Regions from separate parts of the Streptomyces sp. NPDC093097 genome, predicted to be linked through region 3. Evidence: riboswitches for the same ligand, from Rfam matches in the RefSeq annotation. Region 3 holds a riboswitch; each other region holds the start of a gene.
The links. Region 3 has a riboswitch for cobalamin ahead of ACIQE0_RS11875 (CoA-acylating methylmalonate-semialdehyde dehydrogenase). Riboswitches for the same ligand answer to the same signal wherever they lie in the genome.
Positions count from the first base shown of each region.

Region 1: another riboswitch for cobalamin. It lies ahead of ACIQE0_RS16415 (ribonucleoside-diphosphate reductase subunit alpha); the one in region 3 lies ahead of ACIQE0_RS11875 (CoA-acylating methylmalonate-semialdehyde dehydrogenase).
Region 2: another riboswitch for cobalamin. It lies ahead of ACIQE0_RS18770 (cobalamin biosynthesis protein); the one in region 3 lies ahead of ACIQE0_RS11875 (CoA-acylating methylmalonate-semialdehyde dehydrogenase).

Region 1 is NZ_JBIVOW010000008.1:152,544-158,121, forward strand. It holds gene ACIQE0_RS16410 (ribonucleotide-diphosphate reductase subunit beta) at 1-444, opposite strand, end outside; gene ACIQE0_RS16415 (ribonucleoside-diphosphate reductase subunit alpha) at 444-2,849, opposite strand; cobalamin riboswitch at 3,013-3,163, opposite strand; gene ACIQE0_RS16420 (GNAT family N-acetyltransferase) at 3,266-3,793, opposite strand; gene mctP (monocarboxylate uptake permease MctP) at 4,094-5,578, opposite strand, start outside.
Region 2 is NZ_JBIVOW010000010.1:48,133-53,710, forward strand. It holds gene ACIQE0_RS18755 (GH25 family lysozyme) at 1-438, shown strand, start outside; gene ACIQE0_RS18760 (anion permease) at 577-1,866, shown strand; gene ACIQE0_RS18765 (hypothetical protein) at 1,900-2,130, shown strand; cobalamin riboswitch at 2,329-2,465, shown strand; gene ACIQE0_RS18770 (cobalamin biosynthesis protein) at 2,595-3,566, shown strand; gene ACIQE0_RS18775 (cobyric acid synthase) at 3,563-5,320, shown strand; gene ACIQE0_RS18780 (putative cobaltochelatase) at 5,321-5,578, shown strand, end outside.
Region 3 is NZ_JBIVOW010000005.1:375,790-381,367, forward strand. It holds gene ACIQE0_RS11865 (enoyl-CoA hydratase/isomerase family protein) at 1-606, opposite strand, end outside; gene ACIQE0_RS11870 (acyl-CoA dehydrogenase family protein) at 603-1,751, opposite strand; gene ACIQE0_RS11875 (CoA-acylating methylmalonate-semialdehyde dehydrogenase) at 1,757-3,256, opposite strand; cobalamin riboswitch at 3,475-3,607, opposite strand; gene ACIQE0_RS11880 (fluoride efflux transporter FluC) at 3,866-4,357, shown strand; gene crcB (fluoride efflux transporter CrcB) at 4,452-4,826, shown strand; gene ACIQE0_RS11890 (short-chain fatty acyl-CoA regulator family protein) at 4,911-5,578, opposite strand, start outside.

The sequences.
Region 1 (5,578 bases), on a different contig from region 3:
GGCCCGGTCGTCGTGATCGGGCAGGTAGGTGTCCAGCAGCGTCAGGTAGAACTGGACGTGCACCGCCTCCTCGAAGAGCTGACGGCTCAAGTAGAGCCGCGCCTCGGGGGAGTTGATGTGCTTGTAGAGCGTCAGCACCAGGTTGTTGGCGACGATCGAGTCACCGGTGGCGAAGAACGCCACCAGGCGGCCGATGAGGTGCTGCTCGCCCGGGGACAGCTTGGCGAGGTCGGCGACGTCGGAGTGCAGGTCGACCTCCTCCACCGTCCAGGTGTTCTTGATCGCGTCCCGGTACCGGTCGTAGAAGTCCGGGTAGCGCATCGGGCGCAGGGTGAGCTCGAAGCCCGGGTCGAGGAGGTTCTTCGTGCGCTTTTCGGCGGAGGTTCCGTCGGCGCGCAGTGCCGTCGATGAGGGGAGGTGGTCGGGTGACGGGTGGGGGGTCATTACTGGCATGCCTCGCAGGACTCGGGGTTCTCCAGGGAGCAGGCGACCGCCTCGGGGTCGGTCACCGGCAGTTGGGCGGGGACGGACGCGGCGCGGGCCGACTGGGCGATCCGGGTCGCCGGCCGCGAGCGCAGGTAGTACGTGGTCTTGATGCCGCGCTTCCAGGCGTAGGCGTACATCGAGCTGAGCTTGCCGATGGTCGGCGACGCCATGAAGAGGTTGAGCGACTGGCTCTGGTCCAGGTAGGGCGTGCGGTCCGCGGCCATGTCGATCAGGGCGCGCTGGGGGATCTCCCAGGCGGTGCGGTAGCGGTTGCGGACGTCGGCGGGGATCCAGGACAGCTCCTGGATCGAGCCGTTGGCCTCGCGGAGCGCGTCGCGGGTCCGCGCGTCCCACAGGCCCAGCTCCTTGAGCTCCTCGATCAGATACGTGTTGACCTGGAGGAACTCACCCGAGAGCGTCTCGCGCTTGAAGAGGTTGGAGACCTGCGGCTCGATGCACTCGTAGACACCGGCGATCGAGGCGATGGTGGCGGTCGGCGCGATGGCCAGCAGCAGGGAGTTGCGCATCCCGGTCGCGGCGATCCGGGTGCGCAGCGCCGCCCAGCGGTCCGCCCAGCGGGGCTCGGCGTTGGGGTAGTGGTCCGGGTGCAGCACACCGCGCGCCGTACGGGTCGCGGACCAGTTCGCGTGCGGGCCGTGCCGCTCGGCGAGGTCGGCGGACGCCTCGTAGGCGGCCAGCATGATCCGCTCGGAGATACGGGTCGACAGCTCCCGCGCCTGCGCCGAGTCGAACGGCAGCCGCAGCCGGAAGAAGACGTCCTGGAGGCCCATCAGGCCCAGACCGACCGGCCGCCAGCGGGAGTTGGAGGCGGCGGCCTGCTCGGTCGGGTAGAAGTTGATGTCCACGACCCGGTCGAGGAAGGTCACGGCGGTGCGGACGGTGGCGTCCAGCCGCTCCCAGTCCATCTCGCCGTCCGCGCCCAGGTGCGCGGCGAGGTTGACCGACCCCAGGTTGCAGACCGCGGTCTCGCCGTCGTCGGTGACCTCCAGGATCTCCGTGCACAGGTTGGAGGAGTGCACGACCCGGCCGGGCTCGGCGGTCTGGTTGGCGGTGCGGTTGGCGGCGTCCTTGAACGTCATCCAGCCGTTGCCGGTCTGCGCCAGGGTGCGCATCATCCGGGAGTACAGCAGCCGGGCCGGCACCTGCTTGAGGGCCTTGCCCGCGGCCTCCGCCGCCCGGTAGGCGGTGTCGAACTCCGCGCCCCACAGGTCGACCAGCTCGGGCACGTCCGACGGGGAGAACAGCGACCAGTCGGCGTCCGCCTCCACCCGGCGCATGAACTCGTCCGGGATCCAGTGCGCGATGTTGAGGTTGTGGGTCCGGCGGGCCTCCTCGCCGGTGTTGTCCCGCAGCTCCAGGAATTCCTCGATGTCCGCGTGCCAGCTCTCCAGGTAGACGCAGGCCGCGCCCTTGCGCCGGCCGCCCTGGTTGACCGCCGCCACCGACGCGTCCAGGGTGCGCAGGAACGGCACGATGCCGTTGGAGTGCCCGTTGGTGCCGCGGATCAGCGAACCGCGGGCGCGGATCCGGGAGTACGACAGCCCGATCCCGCCGGCGTGCTTGGAGAGCCGGGCCACCTGGTGGTAGCGGTCGTAGATCGAGTCCAGCTCGTCCAGCGGGGAGTCCAGCAGGTAGCAGGAGGACATCTGCGGGTGGCGGGTGCCGGAGTTGAACAGCGTGGGGGAGGACGGCAGGTAGGAGAGCGTGCTGGTCATCCGGTACAGCTCGGCGACGTCCGCCAGCGCCCGCGCGGAGCCGTCCTCGGCCAGACCGCAGGCCACCCGCAGCAGGAAGTGCTGGGGCGTCTCGATCACCTTGCGGGTGATGGGGTGCCGCAGCAGGTAGCGCGAGTGCAGGGTGCGCAGGCCGAAGTACCCGAAGCGGTCGTCGGCGCTCTCGTCCAGCGCCGCGTCCACCAGTGCGTCCAGCCGCGCGGTGTGCGTGGTGACGAACTCCGCGGTGGCGTCCGCGATCAGGCCCTCCCGGTGGCCGACCGCGATCGAGGCGGAGAAGGACGAGGCGCCCTGGCCGGCGGCCTCCTCGGCGATGGCCAGGGTGAGCAGGCGCGCGGCGAGCTTGGAGTACTGCGGCTCGTCGGCGATCAGCCCGGCCGCGGCCTCGGTCGCCAGGGACCGCAGTTCGGCCGCGTCGGAGCCGGGGTGCCGGCCGCGCAGCGCGGCGGCGGCCACCTTGCCCGGGTCGGTCGCGGTCAGGTCCGCGGTCAGCTCGGTCAGCGTGCGCAGCAGGGCGACGCCCGGCCCGTCCTCGGCCGCGGGAGGCGCGGCCACCACGGGCTGCACGACCTCGGCGTCTGACGCGGGCTCCGTTGGCGCGATGGTCACCTGATGCTCTCCCTCACTCGGCGGGGGCCGGGAGGGCGGCGGCTGCAACGGCGCGCGGGCAGGCAAGGGGGCACCCCGCGGTGAACCGGGGTGCGCGGGCCGGCCGCGCTCCGTCCACCGACCCATCCCTCGGGGCCCGGACGTCTCGACGCCGCACCGATGGCGGTGCGGACGTACCATCGGCAGGTCTTCGGACTCGGGAGCGCGGATTCCCCATGAAACGGGCCGTATCCTGCGCTCTCATACCGTTGCGGGACAGTTCCGGATTCGCACCGGATTCCCCTGCGGGCGACAGCGAGGAAGAGCATACATCTTGTGTTGCTCCCAGCATGCACCCCCACATCTTGTGTCGTAGCTCATGCCGTTCCTACGGGCGCACCAACCGCCGCACCGCCCGTCCACCGCCGGAAAACGCCTCAGGCCAGCTCTTGGGCGAACGCCCACAGCCGCACCTCCGGGACCGGGTTCCAGTCCCGCTCGGCCGCCCGTACGAACCCCAGCCGGTGGTAGAGCCGGTGCGCCGGCAGCAGGTGCCGCTGGCTCGACAGCACCATCCCGCGCAGCCCCAGCGTCCGCGCCCGCGCCAGGCAGGCCCGCACCAGCGCCTCACCGACGCCGCGCCCGCGCCCCTCGCTCCGCACCGCCAGCATCCGGAACTCGCCCTCCCCGGGCCCGGCCAGATCCGCGTACGGACTCCCGTATGCGGCGAACGTCACCGCCCCGAGCACCGTCCCGTCCGACCTGTCCGTCCCGTCTGCCCCGCCCTGTCCGTCCACGGCCACCAGCACCTCGGCGTGCGCCACCCGGTGCGCCACGTCCCGCAGCACCGCCGCATACGGATCGTCCGCCCCGGTCAGCAGGCCGTCGGCCAGGTACACCTCCACCACCAGCTCCCCGACCGTCTCGAACTCCGCCTGGCGTATGGGCCTGATCGTGATGTTCATGAGACCAGTGTGGCGGCGCCAACCGAGATGCGGAGGCGGGGCGTTGGACGTGTGCCGGTGACTGTCAGTGCCCGCCGCTATGGTCGGAAGCAGCTGTCGTCCCACTCCAACCCGAGCGCGGAAGGAGGAAGTTCCATGGCCCCGCCCACCGACCGGCCGCCCCGCATGTCCCCCGAACACTTCGAGGAGACCGCCCGGATACATGCCCGCGAGGAAGAGGGCGGGTGGCTGGAGCTGACGTAGACCGGCGGGCCGCCGCGCGTCCGGGGATGCGCGGCGACCAGTGAGGGGTGTTCGGGGTCAGTGCCCGGCCGGTGCCTCCGCCGGGGCCGGCGGCAGGTCGGGCGTGACGCCCTTGTCGCCGCGGTCGGCGGTGTAGTCGTCGGGGACGGTCTCGTCGGCGCCGTCAGGGGCCTTGAGGGCCTTCAGGACGAGCGTCAGCACGACCGTCACCAACACGTTCAGGACGAAGGCGGTGAAGCCGATGTAGCCGATCTGGCCGATGCCGGGGATCTCCGCGCTGGAGCCGCCGAAGTGCTTCTGCGTCGGGCTGGCGACGCCGTACGCGGCGAGGGTGCCGTAGACCATGCCGACCGCCCAGCCGGCCAGCAGCGCCCAGCGGTGGAACCAGCGGGTGAACAGGCCGCCGACCAGCGCCGGCATGGTCTGCAGGATCCAGATGCCGCCCAGCAGCTGGAAGTTGATGGCGACGGTCTTGTCCATGGTCAGGACGAAGGCCAGGGCGCCGACCTTGACCAGGAGGGAGACCAGCTTGGCGACCTTGTGCTCCTGCTCGGGCGTGGCGGTGGGCTTCAGGAAGTCCTTGTAGACGTTCCGGGTGAAGAGGTTGGCGGCGGCGATCGACATGATCGCGGCGGGCACCAGCGCACCGATGCCGATCGCGGCGAACGCCACGCCCGCGAACCAGCTCGGGAACATGTCCGCGAACAGCTGCGGGATCGCCAGCTGCGCATTGCCGTGGGTGTCCGTCCCGGCCTTCAGCGCCATGAAGCCGAGCAGGGCGAGGAGGCCCAGCATCAGGGAGTAGAGCGGGAGGATGGTGGTGTTGCGGCGGATGACGTTGCGGCTGCGCGAGGAGAGCGTCGCGGTGATCGAGTGCGGGTACATGAACAGCGCCAGCGCCGAGCCGAGTGCCAGAGTGGCGTACGCCCACTGGGCGTTGGGGCCGCTGGCCAGTTCACCGCGCGGCTTGCCGGTGGGCCCGGGCTGGGCGAGGGCCTTGCCGGCCGCGTGGAAGATCTCGTCGAAGCCGCCCAGCTTGATCGGGATGTAGATGATCGCCACCGCGATGACGAGGTAGATCAGCCCGTCCTTGACGAACGCGATCAGCGCGGGCGCCCGCAGGCCCGAGGAGTAGGTGTACGCGGCCAGCACGGCGAACGCGATCAGCAGCGGGAGGTCCTTGACGAACCAGTTGGCGTGCTCCCCGCCGCCGACCCCCATGACGTCCAGGACGGCCTGGATGCCGACGAGTTGGAGCGCGATGTAGGGCATCGTGGCGAGCAGGCCGGTCAGTGCCACGGCCAGCGACAGGCCCTTGGAGCCGAAGCGTCCGCGGACGAAGTCGGAGGTGGTGACGTAGCCGTGGCGGTGCGAGACCGACCACAGCCGGGGCAGGAAGGTGAAGATCAGCGGATAGACCAGGATGGTGTACGGGACGGCGAAGAAGCCGGACGCGCCCGCCGTGTAGATCGCCGCCGGGACGGCCACGAAGGTGTACGCGGTGTAGAGGTCGCCGCCGAGCAGGAACCACGTGACCCAGGT
Region 2 (5,578 bases), on a different contig from region 3:
CCCAACTCCTCGTCGGGCACCCGGCAGGCCCGCTACTTCCTCCAGCACGGCGGCCACTGGAAGCGGGACGGCTGGACGCTGCCGCCCGCCCTCGACCTCGAGCACAACCCGTACAACACCCGGCAGCCGTGCTTCGGGCTGAGCCGCGCGGCGCTGGTGCGCTGGATACGGGCGTTCAGCGACGAGGTGCGGCGCAGCACGGGCCGGCGGCCGGTGATCTACACCACGGCCCGCTGGTGGGAGCTCTGCACGGGCGGCAGCCGGGCCTTCGGCGCGACCCATCCGCTGTGGCTGGCGGACTATTCGGGGGCGGCGCGGCTGCCCGCGGGCTGGTCGGTCCTGAGCATCCGGCAGTACGCCGCGCACGGCCCGCTGCCGGGTGACCAGGACCGCTGGAACGGGACCCTGGCCCAGCTCAGGAGGTTTGCCAACGGATGAGACGGGTGTGGCGGCTGAGACGCCTCCGCGTGAACACTGCGGGGGTGTCACCGTGGCGCCCGGCCCAGTTCATCTTCCGTTCACCCGTCGTCCGTACGGTCCCGACGACACTGACCATCGAACGGATTGCCTGGGTGAATGGAACACATCACGCTTCTCATCGGGATCGTGATCGTCACGGCCTTGGTGTTCGACTTTACGAACGGCTTCCACGACACGGCCAACGCGATGGCCACCACCATCTCCACCGGGGCCCTGCGGCCCAAGACCGCGGTGGCGATGTCGGCGGTACTCAACCTCGTCGGGGCGTTCCTGTCCGTTGAGGTGGCCAAGACCATCTCCGGCGGCATCATCGACGAGAGCGCCGGCATCAGACCAGAAGTGATCTTCGCCGGCCTGGTCGGCGCCATCGTCTGGAACCTCGTGACCTGGCTCGCCGGCCTCCCCTCCAGTTCCTCGCACGCCCTCTTCGGTGGTCTCATCGGCGCGACCCTGGTGTCCGTCGGCACCGGCGGGGTGCACGGCGAGGCCGTCGTGATGAAGGTCCTGATCCCGGCGGTGGCCGCGCCGTTCGTCGCGGGTCTCGCCTCGATGGCGGCGACCCGGCTCACCTACCGGCTGGCCCGCGGCCGCGACGAGGCCGACACCGCCAAGGGCTACCGCGCCGGCCAGATCGCCTCGGCCGCGCTGGTCTCGCTGGCCCACGGCACCAACGACGCGCAGAAGACGATGGGTGTGATCACCCTCGCGCTGATCACCGGCGGCGTCGTCGCCCCGCATGCCGACCCGCCGATGTGGGTGATCGCCTCCGCGGGCCTGGCCATCGCGCTCGGTACCTACCTGGGCGGCTGGCGGATCATCCGCACCATGGGCAAGGGCATCACCGACATCCAGCCGCCGCAGGGCTTCGCCGCCCAGACCAGCGCCGCGGCCACCATCCTGGCCTCCTCCCACCTCGGCTTCGCGCTCTCCACCACCCAGGTCTGCTCCGGCGCCGTGATGGGCTCCGGGCTCGGCCGCAAGGGCGGCGTGGTGCGCTGGGCCACGGCCGGCCGGATGGTCGTGGCGTGGTTCCTGACGCTGCCGGCCGCGGCGCTGGTCTCCGCGGGGGCCGCGCTCCTCGTCGACCAGGGCACCTGGGGCGTGGCGGCCACCGCCGGCCTGGCGCTGGCGGTCTGCGGCGGCATCTGGGTCGCCTCCCGGCGCAAGCCGATCGACCACACCAACGTCAACGAGGGTCCGGCGGAGCCGGCCGGTGTCGTCACCGCCGCGCTCCAGACCGTCGCCCCGCCCCCGGCGGGTCCCCTCGCCCCGGCGGCCACCGAGGCGGCCGCGGCCACCGTGCCCGCCCAGGCCACCGCGGCCGTCATCCCCACCCAGCACGGCCCGGCCGACTCCCCCGCCCAGCCCGCGACGGCCTCCTCCTGACGGCCCGGCCGCACCGACCTTAAGGACAACGCAATGCACATCGACTGGGCAGCTCTCGGCGAGGTCTTCGGCGTCACCCTCGCGGTGACGGTGGGGCTCGTGGGCCTGTTCACCGTCGGCATCGTGGGCACCTCCCGCAAGCCGGCCGCGGACGGCGGGGCCTCGACCGCACCGGGCGCGGGCGCGCGGGCCGGGGCGCTGGTGGCCTTCGCGCTCTGCGCGGCGGCGGTGGCGTACGGGATCTATCTGATCGTCGCCGCCTGAGAACGACGCCGGCGAAGCCGGCGGGACGGGGCGTCCGGAGGGCGCGGCAGCAGCCGCGGCGCCGGGCGCCCCGTTCGTGCGCCGGGGCCCCTCTGTGGTCTTGGCCACAGGTCCCGCGGTGGCGCTGCGTCGCAGGTCAAGGGCGAGTTGACGGGCGTCGCGGGGCGTGGTGGACTGCCGGGGCCAATCGGCGACAGCAGAGGAAGTCCGGTGCGAATCCGGCGCGGTCCCGCCACTGTCACCGGGGAGCGCTCCTCCGACGAGGGCCACGGTCCGTACGTTTCCGTACGGGCGGGAAGGCCGGGGGAAGCGCCGATCCGGGAGCCAGGAGACTCTGGTCGCCGTCACGTCGAGCCAGGGCGCGGACCCTGAGTGAGGACATACCGCCATGCCCGGCTGCCCATCGAGAGCCTCTCTGCCCGTTGCCCACGGGCCCCTTCGGTGCCTGACGGCGGCCTGATCCGGTGCGCGGCGAACACGCGGGATACGCGTGCGGCGCGGTCCTGGGCTTCCTCGGTGATCTGATCGCGGCGGATCCGCGGCGCGGCCATCCGGTGGCCGCGTTCGGCCGGGCCGCGGCCGCCGTCGAACGCCGGCTGTGGCGCGACCACCGCGGCCACGGCGCGGCCCACGCGGTGCTGTGCGCGGGCGGCGCGGCCGCCGGCGCCGCGCTGCTGGAGCGTGCCGTGCGGCACCGCCCTGGCGCCCGGACCGCGTTGACCGCGGCCACGGTGTGGGCGGTCCTGGGCGGCACCTCGCTCGGCCGGGAGGCGCGGGCCGTGGGTGGTGCGCTGGCCGCCGGTGATCTGGAGGTGGCGCGGGAGCGGCTGCCGCATCTGTGCGGGCGCGATCCGCAGGCGCTGGACGGCCCGCAGATGGCCCGCGCGGTGGTGGAGTCGGTCGCCGAGAACACCTCGGACGCGGTGGTCGGCGCCCTGGTGTGGGGCGCGCTGGGCGGGGTGCCCGGACTGGTGGCGTTCCGCGCGGTGAACACCCTGGACGCGATGGTCGGTCACAAGTCGCCGCGCTACCGGCGGTTCGGCTGGGCCGCGGCCCGCCTCGACGACGTCGCCGGCTGGCCCGGCTCCCGGCTGACCGCCGCGCTGACGGTCCTGGCGGGCCCGGACCGGCGCGGTGCGCTGCGGGCCTGGCGGGCGGACGGCGGCGCGCACCCGAGCCCCAACGCGGGCCCGGTGGAAGCCTCGTTCGCCGGTGCGCTGGGCATCCGGCTGGGCGGCACCCTGGCGTACGGCGGGCGGGTGGAGCACCGGCCGGTGCTCAACGGTGGGGCGCGGCCCCCGAAGGTGTCCGATGTCGAACGGGCGGTGCGGCTCTCCCGGCGGGTGAGCGCGCTGGCGCTGGGCGTCACGGTTGCGGGACGGCTGGCGGCGGACGCCGTGCGGCGCGGGAAACTGAGCGGGAGGGGCGCGCGGTGAACGGGCGCGGGAAGACGGCCGGTGGGCTGCTGGTGGCCGGGACGACGTCCGACGCCGGCAAGAGCGTGGTGACGGCCGGGATCTGCCGCTGGCTGGTGCGGCAGGGCGTGAAGGTCGCGCCGTTCAAGGCGCAGAACATGTCGCTGAACTCGTTCGTGACCCGCGAGGGCGCGGAGATCGGCCGGGCGCAGGCGATGCAGGCGGCCGCGGCCCGGGTGGAGCCGACCGCGCTGATGAACCCGGTGCTGCTCAAGCCGGGCAGCGACCGCAGCAGCCAGGTGGTGCTGCTGGGGAAGCCGGTGGGCGAGTTGAGTGCGCGTGGCTACCACGCCGGCCGGCAGGAGCAGTTGCTCGGGACCGTGACCGACTGCCTGGCGGAGCTGCGGCGCACCCACGACGCGGTGATCTGCGAGGGCGCGGGCAGCCCCGCGGAGATCAACCTGCGGCGGACCGACCTGGTCAACATGGGCCTGGCCCGGGCGGCACGGATACCCGTGGTGGTGGTCGGCGACATCGACCGTGGCGGGGTCTTCGCGTCGTTCTTCGGGACCACCGCGCTGCTGGCGAAGGAGGACCAGGCGCTGATCGCCGGCTACCTCGTCAACAAGTTCCGCGGCGACGTGACGCTGCTGGAGCCGGGGTTGGAGATGCTGCGCTCGCTCACCGGGCGGCGCACCTACGGCGTGCTGCCGTTCGCGCACGGGCTCGGCATCGACGAGGAGGACGGAATGGGGGTCCCCCCTGCTCGAACGAAGTCGAGAGTTTGGGGGAGGGTCTCGCTGCGCGGGGCCGTACGGGAGTCGGTGGTGGCGCCGCCCGCGGGTGAGGACATCCTGCGGGTCGCGGTCTGCGCCGTCCCGCTGATGTCCAACTTCACCGACGTGGACGCGCTGGCCGCCGAACCGGGCGTGGTGGTGCGGTTCGTGGACCGGCCGGAGGAGCTGGCCGACGCGGACCTGGTGGTGCTGCCGGGGACCCGCGGCACGGTCCGGGCCCTGGAGTGGCTGCGCGAGCGCGGGCTGGCCGACGCGGTGGCCCGGCGGGCCGCCGAGGGCAGGCCGGTGCTGGGCATCTGCGGCGGTTACCAGATGCTGGGCGAACACATCGAGGACGAGGTCGAGTCGCGCGCGGGCGCGGTGGACGGGCTGGGGCTGCTGCCCGTACGGGTGCGGTTCGCCCGTGAGAAGACCCTCGCGAGGCCGGTGGGTCGAGCGCTGGGCGAGCGGGTGGAGGGCTACGAGATCCACCACGGGGTCGCCGAAGTGACCGGCGGGGACGAGGCGTTCCTCTGTGATGACCGAGGACAGAGCCTGGACGGCTGCCGGGTGGGCTCCGTATGGGGCACGCACTGGCACGGCTGCCTGGAGAGCGACGGTTTCCGGCGGGCGTTCCTGCGGGAGGTGGCGCGGGCGGCCGGCCGGCGCTTCGTCCCGGCGCCGGACACCAGCTTCGCCGCGCTGCGCGAGGAGCAGTTGGACCGGCTCGGCGATCTGATCGAGGAGCACGCCGACACCGGGGCGCTGCTGCGGCTGATCGAGGAAGGGGCGCCGGAGGGGCTGCCGTTCGTGCCTCCGGGGGCGCCGGACGTGCCGGGCGTCTCCGCGTGCGCGGAGCCGAAAGAGCCCGTACCGCCGCGCACTTGGCGGTCCCCGGAACAGCCCCGCGAAAGCAGAGCCGACGGCGAAACTGTTGCACAGCCTGCGGTCGGTGACGCATCTGATCACAGCGCCTCCTTCGAAAGGGGTACCCGTTAAATGGCCTCGGCCCCATACCCGTTCACCGCTGTTGTCGGCATGTCCGACATGCGGCTGAGCCTGCTGCTCAATGCCCTCTCGCCGGCCATCGGCGGCGTGCTCGTTCGCGGGGAGAAGGGCACCGCGAAATCGACGATCGTGCGCGGCCTCACGGCGCTGATGCCGCTCATCGACGTCGTCCCGGGCTGCCGCTTCGCCTGCGCCCCCGCCGACCCCGACCCCGGCTGCCCCGACGGCCCCCACGAAACGGGCGCCGCC
Region 3 (5,578 bases):
GGTGGTGGCGAGGTCGGCGAGCAGCCGGGGAAGGCGGTCCGCGGGGACGAAGTGGTCGGCGAGGCCGCACAGCAGGGCGTCGCCGGCGCCGATCGCGGTGCCGGTGAGCGCGAGGTGGGTGCCGAGTTCGCCGGGGGCCAGGCCGAGCAGGTAGGTGCCGCCGACGTCCGGGACGAAGCCGATGCCGGTCTCGGGCATGGCGATCTTGGAACGTTCGGTGACGAGGCGGACGTCGCCGTGGGCGGAGACGCCGACGCCGCCGCCCATCACGATCCCGTCCATGACGGCGACGTAGGGCTTGGGGTAGTGCGCGATACGGGCGTTCAGCCGGTACTCGGCCCGCCAGAAGGCGGCCGATGCGGTGCCTGCCGCACGCGCGTCCTCGTAGATGGCGCGGATGTCGCCGCCTGCGCACAGACCGCGCTCGCCCGCACCAGTGAGGACCACGGCCGCGACCGCGGGGTCCTTCTCCCAGGCGGTCAGCGCCTCGTCGATGCGGTCGACCATGGGGTGGGTGAGGGCGTTGAGGGCGCGGGGCCGGTTGAGGGTGATGCGGCCGGTACGGCCCTCGGTGGTCAGGAGGACGGGCTCGTCGGTCTGGGTCACCGCAGTGCCTCCGTCAGGCCGCGGGCGACGATGACGCGCATGATCTCGTTGGTTCCTTCCAGGATCTGGTGGACTCGCAGATCGCGGACGATCTTCTCGATGCCGTAGTCGGTCAAGTATCCGTAACCGCCGTGGAGTTGCAGGGCGCGGTCGGCGACGGAGTAGCCGGTGTCGGTGGCGAACTGCTTGGCCATCGCGCACAGCTGCGGTGCCTGCGGGTCACCGCGGTCCAGGGCCTGGGCGGCCTGGTGGACCAGGGCGCGGGCCGCGGTGAGTTCGGTCGCCATGTCGGCGAGCCGGAACTGCAGCGCCTGCGCGTCCAGCAGCCGCCGGCCGAACGCCTCGCGGTCGGCGAGGTGGACCAGGCTGCGGTCGAGTGCGGCGCGGGCGCCGCCGAGGGAGCAGGCGGCGATCCCGAGCCGGCCGCCGTTCAGCCCGTGCATGGCGATGCGGAAGCCCGCGCCCTCCCCGCCGAGCAGCCGGTCGGCGGGCACCCGCACCTGGTCGAGGATCACCTGGCGGGTCGGCTGGGCGTTCCAGCCCATCTTCTTCTCGTTGGGGCCGAAGGACAGCCCGGGGTCGTCCCTGTCGACAAGGAAGGCGGAGATGCCGCGCGGGCCGTCGTCGCCGGTGCGCGCCATGACGACGTAGACCTGGGAGGCCCCGGCGCCCGAGATGAACTGTTTGACGCCGGTGAGGACGTAGTGGTCGCCGTCGCGCAGGGCACGGGTGCGCAGGGCGGCGGCGTCCGAGCCGGCGCCCGGTTCGGTCAGGCAGTAACTGCCCAGGTCCTCCATGGCACACAGCCTGGGCAACCACCGCTCGCGCTGGGCGGCGTCGCCGTAGTGGTCGATCATCCAGGCGACCATGTTGTGGATGGAGACGAAGCCGGCGATGGACGGGCAGCCGGAGGCCAGGGTCTCGATGATCAGCGCGCCGTCGGTGCGGCCGAGCCCGCTGCCGCCGCTCTCCTCGCGCACATAGATCCCGCCCAGGCCGAGCCCCGCGGCCTTGCGCAGGACGTCGGTCGGGAAGTGCTTGGTCTGGTCCCACTCCACGGCGTGCGGGGTGAGATGGTCCTGGGTGAAGTCGAGCGTCGCCTCGACGAGGGCGAGTTGGTCCTCCGTGAGCATGGTGGTGGTCATGGCGCTCACCCCATGGTCGGGATGGTGAAGCTCGCGCCCTCCTTGGCCCCGGAGGGCCAGCGCGAGGTGACGGTCTTGGTGCGGGTGTAGAAGCGGATCGCGTCCGGCCCGTGCTGGCCCAGGTCGCCGAAACCGGAGCGCTTCCAGCCGCCGAAGGTGTGGTAGGCGACCGGTACCGGAATGGGCACGTTCACGCCGACCATGCCGGTGTTCACCCGGCGGGTGAAGTCGCGGGCGGTGTCCCCGTCCCGCGTGAAGATCGCCACGCCGTTGCCGTACGGGTGCGCGCTGGGCAGCCGCAGCGCCTCCTCGTAGTTCGCGGCCCGCACGACGCACAGCACGGGACCGAAGATCTCCTCCCGGTAGACCCGCATCTGGGTGGCGACGCGGTCGAAGAGCGAGGGGCCGGCGAAGAAGCCGTTCTCGTGGCCGTCGAGGGTGAACCCGCGGCCGTCCACGACGAGTTCGGCGCCCTCGTTGACCCCGATGTCGACATAGCGGCGCACCCGGTCGAGGGCGTCCCGGCTGACCAGCGGTCCGAAGTCGGCCTCGGGGTCGTCGCTGCGGCCGATGCGCAGCTTCCCGATGCGCTCCTTCAGGCGCTCCACCAGGGCGTCGGCGGTGGCCTCGCCGACCGGCACGGCCACGGAGATCGCCATGCAGCGCTCCCCCGCCGAGCCGTAACCCGCCCCGATCAGCGCGTCGACGGCCTGGTCGAGGTCGGCGTCCGGCATCACGATCATGTGGTTCTTGGCGCCGCCGAAGCACTGCGCCCGCTTGCCGTGCGCGGCGGCGGTGGCGTAGATGTGCGCCGCGATCGGGGTGGAGCCGACGAAGCCCAGCGCACCGACCCGGGAATCGGACAGCAGGGTGTCGACCGCTTCCTTGCCGCCGTTGACGACGTTGAAGACGCCCGGCGGAAGCCCTGCCTCCAGGAACAGTTCGGCCAGCCGCAGCGGCACGGAGGGGTCGCGCTCGGAGGGCTTGAGGACGAAGGAGTTGCCGCAGGCGAGGGCGGGCGCGGCCTTCCACAGCGGGATCATCGCGGGGAAGTTGAACGGGGTGATGCCGGCGGTGACGCCGATCGGGCTGCGCAGTGAGTGCACATCGATGCCGGTGCCGGCGTTGTCGGTGAACTCGCCCTTGAGCAGGTGCGGAATCCCGGCGGCGAACTCCACCACTTCCAGGCCGCGTTGCAGGTCACCGTGGGCGTCGGCGACCGTCTTGCCGTGCTCGGACGACAGCAGCCGGGCCAGCGACTCCCGTTCCCCGTCGACCAGTTGGAGGAACTTCATCATCACCCGCGCACGGCGCTGCGGGTTCCACTCGCCCCAGGCGCGCTGGGCCTCGGCGGCGTCGGCGATCGCCGCCTCGGTCTCTGCGCGGCCTGCGAGCGGGACGCGGGCCTGGACCGCGCCGGTGTTGGGGTCGTACACATCGCCATAGATCCCCGAGGTGCCCGGGGTGTGCTTGCCGCCGATGAAATGTGCCAGTTCACGGACCATGAATGCCTGCTCTCCGTCAGGTGAGATCCGGGGATGGCGCACCGGCCCGCACGGACGCCGAAACGGCGCGGGCGGGCGGCGCGGGATACGCAGGGCTGGGCCACCGTCAGAGGTCGCCGCTCGGCGCCCGTCGGATTCGCCGGTCGGGAGCGCGGGTGCATACCGGTGCCATGCGTGTCTGCTCCATCCTCGTGGACAACACGGAACACCCCGCGGCCGGTATCCTGACTCCCGGATCAGCACACGCTCCCCGGCCTTCCCGACGGACTCTCCGTCAGTGGCCGGTCTCGTTCGGGGAGCGCATTCCCCGGTCACAGTGGCGGGACCGCGCCGGAATCGCACCGGCTTCCCTGCACCGCGGGCCTTGCCCCCGAACATATAGTTGGACGTCCTAGTAAGTCCACCCCCACCACGTAACCGCACATCGCTGTCCGTGTTGGAGCCCCACCCGCCAGGCGCTACGCTGGGCACCCACGGCCACCGTCCCTCGGCGCCGTGACGGCGGTGGGGCCCGCCGTACCCGAACCGCAGCACCATGTGCCGCCAACGGTCCCTACTTGCGATCAGGCGCACCCTTTTCCGGGGTGCCGGCGAGTAGGAGAAGTGCGCGTGGAACCCCCTCGGACCGAGGCTCTTGCGGAATCCGTCGCCCCAGGCACCGGACCGTTGGACCGCCTGCGCCGTGCGCGGCGCCCTTCGCCCACGGATCAGTGGCCGGTGATCGGCGCGGTCTCCGTCGGCGGGGCCCTGGGCGCCGCCGCCCGCTACGGAGCCTCCCTGACGTGGCCCACCGCCCCCGGCGCCTTCCCCTGGACCACCGTGGGCATCAACGTCCTCGGCTGCGCCGTGATCGGCGTGTTCATGGTCGTCATCACCGACGCCTGGTCGGCGCACCGACTGGTCCGGCCCTTCTTCGGCACCGGCGTCCTCGGCGGCTTCACGACGTTCTCCACGTACGTGGTGGACATCCAGCTGCTGGTCAAGCAGCACCGCGCCGGCGCCGCGCTGGCCTACCTGGTCCTGACCGCCCTGTCCGCGCTGGCGGCGGTGTGGCTCGCCGCCGCGCTGACCCGGCGCGTGATCGGGTGGCGGACGCGATGACCGGGCGGAACCGCAGCGCACTCATGGACCAGGCACCGGCGACCCGCGACGGGGTCCGGGCCGACCGCACCACCGACCAGCAGGAGACCACGGCGTGAACTGGGCCCTCGTCCTCATAGGCGCGATGATCGGCGCCCCCCTGAGGTATCTGACCGACCGGGCCGTCCAGCGCCGCCACGACACCGTCTTCCCCTGGGGGACCTTCACCATCAACGTCCTCGGCAGCCTGATCCTCGGGCTGGTCACCGGTGCGGTGGCCGCCGGAGCGGCATCCCCTCATGTGCAACTGCTCGTCGGCGCCGGGCTGTGCGGGGCCCTGACGACCTACTCGACGTTCTCCTACGAGACGCTGCGCCTGACCGAGGACGGCGCGCGGCTCTTCGCCGCGGCCAACGTCGTGGGCAGCATCACCGCCGGCCTCGGAGCGGCCTTCATCGGGGCCGCGCTGGCGCAGGCGATCTGGGGATAGCGCGATCCGCTCCCCCTTCTGGCGAACGGCCCCAGGGCATCGGGTCGCGCCCTGGGGCCTTGTCGTGCCCGGGAGCGCGGAGGTTCAGCCGAGGGGGGTCCCCGACTCCACCGGGTAGGGCACATAGGTGCGGCGGTCCGGGTCGATGGCCAGGCGGCCGCCGGCCGGGGGGCGGGCCCGCTGTGCGCAGTCGCGGCGTTCGCAGATGCGGCAGCCCAGGCCGATGGGGGTGGCGGCGCGGGGGTCGTCCAGGGCGATGCCCTCGGCGTAGACGAGGCGGTGGGCGTGGCGCAGTTCGCAGCCGAGCGCGATGGCGAACTCGGCGCGCGGGGCGTGGTGGCCGAAACCGCCGCGGGTGAGGGTCCGCGCGATCCAGAAGTACCGCTTGCCGTCGGGCATTTCGGCGACCTGGGGCAGTATCCGGCCGGGCGCCGAGAACGCCTCGTACACCGTCCACAGCGGGCAGGTGCCACCGAGGCGGGAGAAGTGGAAGTCGGTCGCCGACTGGCGTTTGGAGATGTTGCCGGCCCGGTCGACGCGGAGGAAGGAGAAGGGGACGCCCCGGCGACCGGTGCGTTGGAGGGTGCTCAGGCGGTGGCAGACGGTCTCGAAGCCGACGCCGAAGCGCGCGGAGAGCAGCTCGATGTCGTAGCGCACGCCCTCGGCCGCGGCGAGGAAGGCGGTGTACGGCATGAGGAGGGCACCGGCGAAGTAGTTGGCCAGGCCGATGCGGGCCAGCGCCACGGACTCCG